One region of the Flavobacterium sp. HJSW_4 genome, then DNA from elsewhere that is predicted to be linked to it. Evidence: riboswitches for the same ligand, from Rfam matches in the RefSeq annotation. Region 1 holds a riboswitch; the other holds the start of a gene.
The links. A riboswitch is a leader RNA that binds a small molecule or an ion and turns the genes downstream of it on or off. The one in region 1 is predicted to bind cobalamin.
Positions count from the first base shown of each region.

Region 2: another riboswitch for cobalamin. It lies ahead of ACE01P_RS04820 (TonB-dependent receptor); the one in region 1 lies ahead of ACE01P_RS00210 (TonB-dependent receptor plug domain-containing protein).

Region 1 covers NZ_JBHNPP010000001.1:35,531-37,735, forward strand. The annotation lists gene ACE01P_RS00200 (adenosylcobinamide-GDP ribazoletransferase) at 1-136, shown strand, start outside; gene cobC (alpha-ribazole phosphatase) at 121-654, shown strand; cobalamin riboswitch at 720-926, shown strand; gene ACE01P_RS00210 (TonB-dependent receptor plug domain-containing protein) at 953-2,205, shown strand, end outside.
Region 2 covers NZ_JBHNPP010000004.1:17,916-20,120, reverse strand. The annotation lists gene ACE01P_RS04825 (YybH family protein) at 1-563, shown strand, start outside; cobalamin riboswitch at 611-814, shown strand; gene ACE01P_RS04820 (TonB-dependent receptor) at 927-2,205, shown strand, end outside.

The DNA.
Region 1 (2,205 bases):
TATAACAAGGTATTTTCTAGCGCGTTATTTTCAAAAATGGATTGACGGTTATACTGGAGATTGTCTTGGCGCTACACAGCAAGTTTGCGAAGTTATATTTTACTTAAGCATTTTATTTTTATGGAAATTTATCTAGTTCGCCACACCGAAACTATTTGCGAAAAAGGAATTTGTTACGGGCAATCTGATGTAAATATTGCCGAACCTTTTGATGAAGTTTTCACCAAAATCATTTCGGAGTTACCTTCAGAAGCAGTTATCTTTTCTAGTCCTTTAAAGCGTTGTGTGATTTTAGCCAAACACATTCAAGAAAATATAAACACCATTTCTTATCAGGAAGACGATCGTTTAAAGGAAATGAATTTTGGCGATTGGGAATTGAAAACTTGGAATGAAATTCCGCCAGAAGAACTCAATCCGTGGATGGAAGATTTTGTGAATATCAAAGCTACAAATGGAGAATCTTTTGTCGAATTACATGAAAGAGTGGGGCATTTTTTATCTGATATCCTTTCAAAAATAAATCAGCCAATCGTAATTGTTGCCCATGCTGGAATCATCAGAAGTATTTTATGCCATCAAAGTTCACTTCCATTAAAAGATGCTTTCAATAATAAAGTTGATTTCGGAGAAGTTATAAAAATCGATTTTTAATGCAAATTATTTATAATTTTTCATGAAACATAAAACAAATTTGAATAATCAATATTTTTAACTTTATCTTTGCAGCAAATTAAGGTTGTGTTTTTTATTTAAAAAATACATTAAAAGGGAATCAAGTAAAATTCTTGAGCTGTACCCGCAACTGTAAGCTAAGTTCTAAAAAGAATGCTTTCTGTTAACTACGACCACTGTTCGCCACGACGAATGGGAAGGTAAACAGCAAGACGCAAGCCAGGAGACCTGCCTTTGTAACAATTATCAAGCTCTCGGGAAAAAGAGTGAAGAAATTATGACTTTAAAAAGATTTTTTATTTTTTGTTTTGTTGTGATGTGCCAGATTATTTCGGCGCAGAACGATTCTATTACCAGTCTTAAAGAAGTTTTAGTTTCAGACAAAAATTTGAAAACCTACTCGGTTTCGCAGTCTGTTTTAAAATTAAACGATTCTGTAATCAATAAAAATGAGGCTCTTCTTACCGATTTATTAAATTTCAATTCTACGATATATTTCAAGGAATACGGGCGTGGAATGCTTTCTACAGTTGCTTTTAGAGGAACAACTTCTTCTCAAACAGCAGTAATCTGGAACGGAATAAACATTAATTCTCAAATGAACGGAAGCACCGATTTTAATACGATTTCGGGTTCCGATTATAATTCTATAAGCGTAAAAGCTGGCGGCGGAAGTGTTATTTACGGTAGCGGAGCTGTTGGAGGAACTGTGCACTTAAATAACGATTTGTTATTTTTTAATCGTTTTGAGAATAATTTAAAACTAGATTACGGTAGTTTTAATACAATTGGGATTAATTATAAAACTTCTATTTCTAACAAAAAATGGAGCGCCCAAATTGGTTTGTCAAAAAATAGCTCAACAAACGATTATAAATATTTAAACCAATATAACTGGAAAGGCGAACAGCGCTGGAACCAGAACGGCCAATATGATGTTATTACGTTAAGTGCCAATGTAGGTTATAAAATAAATGCTAAAAATATTTTAAAATTATATTCTCAAACTTCAAATACAGATAGGAATACTTCATTAGTTTCTGAATCTGAAATGAAAAGCAAATACGTTAATGGTTTCAATCGGAACTTACTTGAATATGACGGTAATTTTGGAAGGTTTACAACCAATTTAAAAACGGCTTATATTTTCGAAAACTATCAGTATTATGCAGATAATTCGACTAATATTTACACTTACGGAAAAACAGAAAACTTAATCACTAAAGCAGATTTCGGATATCAATTATTCAAATCATTGCAAGTTAATGGAATCTTAGATTATAGCAGAACTAAAGGATATGGCAGCGGTTTTGGCGACAATACGAGAGAAATAAGTTCTGCCGCTTTACTTGTTAAGCAAGACGCCTCGGCTAACTGGAAAAATGAATTTGGAATTCGAAAAGAGTTTACAGACAACTATAAATCTCCGGTTTTATTTTCAGCGGGTTCTTCTTATCAATTTGGAAAACTATATAACTTGAAACTGAATGTATCGCGAAACTTCAGAATTCCAACTTTTAATGATTTATA
Region 2 (2,205 bases), on a different contig from region 1:
TAAAAGACTTAAAACCTTATACTTATGCTGGAAAATATATGGTTTTATGGAAAAAAGTTTCGAAAAACAAAATGACAATTGCAGCAGAAATTTGGGGCGCTAGTAGTTATTTTGATGATCGATTTATTCCTGAAATCGATGATTCCGAAGTTCCTCCAACAAAAGAATCTACTTCTTCAGACAAATTAATTTCTGAAGTAATCGAAAGAAATGGTTCTATTAAAAATTTGGTTCAGAATAGATTAGGAGCAGAGCATGCCAAAATGTTTATGTCCGATGCAATGTATTTAACGTATTACACGCCAATTCTTTCGGGAGAAAAAGACATTACTGCTTATTTTACGGAACATGAAAAACCTGGAACGTTGAAGATTGAACAGATTTCAATTCAGACTTCGGGCGTTATTGTGGCTAAAAAAGCGATTATAGAATTTGGTTTTTATAATGTCGATTGGCGAGACGGAACCAACCACGGAAACGTGAAAGGAAAAAGTATAAACATCTGGAAAAGAAATGATAAAGGCGAATTAATGCTCTTTCGCCAAATGGTAAATCATGATTGAAAATTAAAAAAGCGACCTCTAATTTGCAGACGCCATACCTGCGTCATATATTTGTGCCTGATTTTGGTCTGTTTTTTCAATTCAGAGAAAATAGTTAAAAGGGAATCAGGTGTAAATCCTGAACAGACCCGCTACTGTAAGTTCTATATAAGTCTTTAAACATTACTAATGCCATTGTTCGTTGTTTCGGATGAGAAGGCCGTTTAAAGATGGAATAAGTCAGGAGACCTGCCACGATCACATAGTTTAAAACTTTCGTGGTATGAAGTTGATGACAAGATAATGACCTACTATTTAGGATAGTTGGCCTTTCTATGTTTTTGCAATTACGGCATCACGCAAAGTTTATTTAATAAAATCGTGATGTATAATTTGAAGAAAACTTTATTTTCTGTTTTTTTAGCGCTCGTTCCTTTTTTGCTTCATTCTCAAGCGGTGACTGATAGTTCGCGGGTTTTAAAAGAAGTTATTTTAAAAGGAAAACCGTATCAGGAAGTGATTCCTGTGCAAAGTCTTTCGGGCGTTTTGCTCGACAATTTATCAGCTCATAATGTTGCGGATGCACTTCGTTATTTTGCTGGAACTCAAATTAAAGATTATGGCGGAGTGGGCGGACTTAAAACCGTTGATGTGCGTAACATGGGAACGCATCATGTTGGTGTTTTCTACGACGGAATTCAGCTTGGAAATGCGCAAAACGGCGTAACCGATTTAGGAAAGTATTCGCTTGACGACATGGAATCTTTGACGATGTACAACGGTCAGAAAAGTGAAATTTTTCAATCTGCTAAAGATTTTGCTTCTGCTTCTACGATTTATCTACGAACCAAACGTCCTGTTTTTTCAGGCAATAAGAAAACAAATCTTCTGGTTCGCTACAAAACAATGTCTATCGATTATCATGATCCTTCTTTTAGATGGGAACAAAAACTGAGCGACAAAGTCAGTATGAGTGTAAGTTCAGAATACATCAAATCGAACGGACAATATAAATTTCGATATAAAAGAAAAAATCAAGACGGAAGCATTGCTTACGACACCACAGCCACACGATGGAACAGCGATATTGAAGCTTTTCGATTTGAATCGGGTGTTTTCGGAAAAGTAAATAAAGGGACTTGGGATGCCAAAGTCTATTATTACGATTCTGAAAGAGGCGCTCCAGGAGCAATTGTAGAAAATAAGTTTCGAGATGGTTTCCGTCAATTCGACAAGAATTTTTTCTCTCAGGCTTCTTTAGTAAAAGACGTTTCCGAAAAGTATAAATTTCAATTAAAAGGAAAATACGCTTACGATTATACACATTATATTGCTCGAGATACGACTAATGTTTTAGGCGAAACCGTAACTGAAGGCGCACAATCTGACGATAGTTATTATCAGCAAGAAGCCTATTTTTCGGCAGTCAATATGTACAGCATTTTACCCACTTGGGATGTTTCGCTGTCAACCGATTTTCAATACAATAAATTAAATGCGACTAGAAGAGGAATCCAGACGCAATTTTCTTTCCCACAGCGTTATACCGCATTGGTTTCTCTTGCCACTTCTTACCGATATGAAGGATTTAAAGTTTTAGGAAATGTACTCGCAACCCGCGTTATCGAAGAAGTAAAGTACAATGCCAAAGCGCCCAACAAAA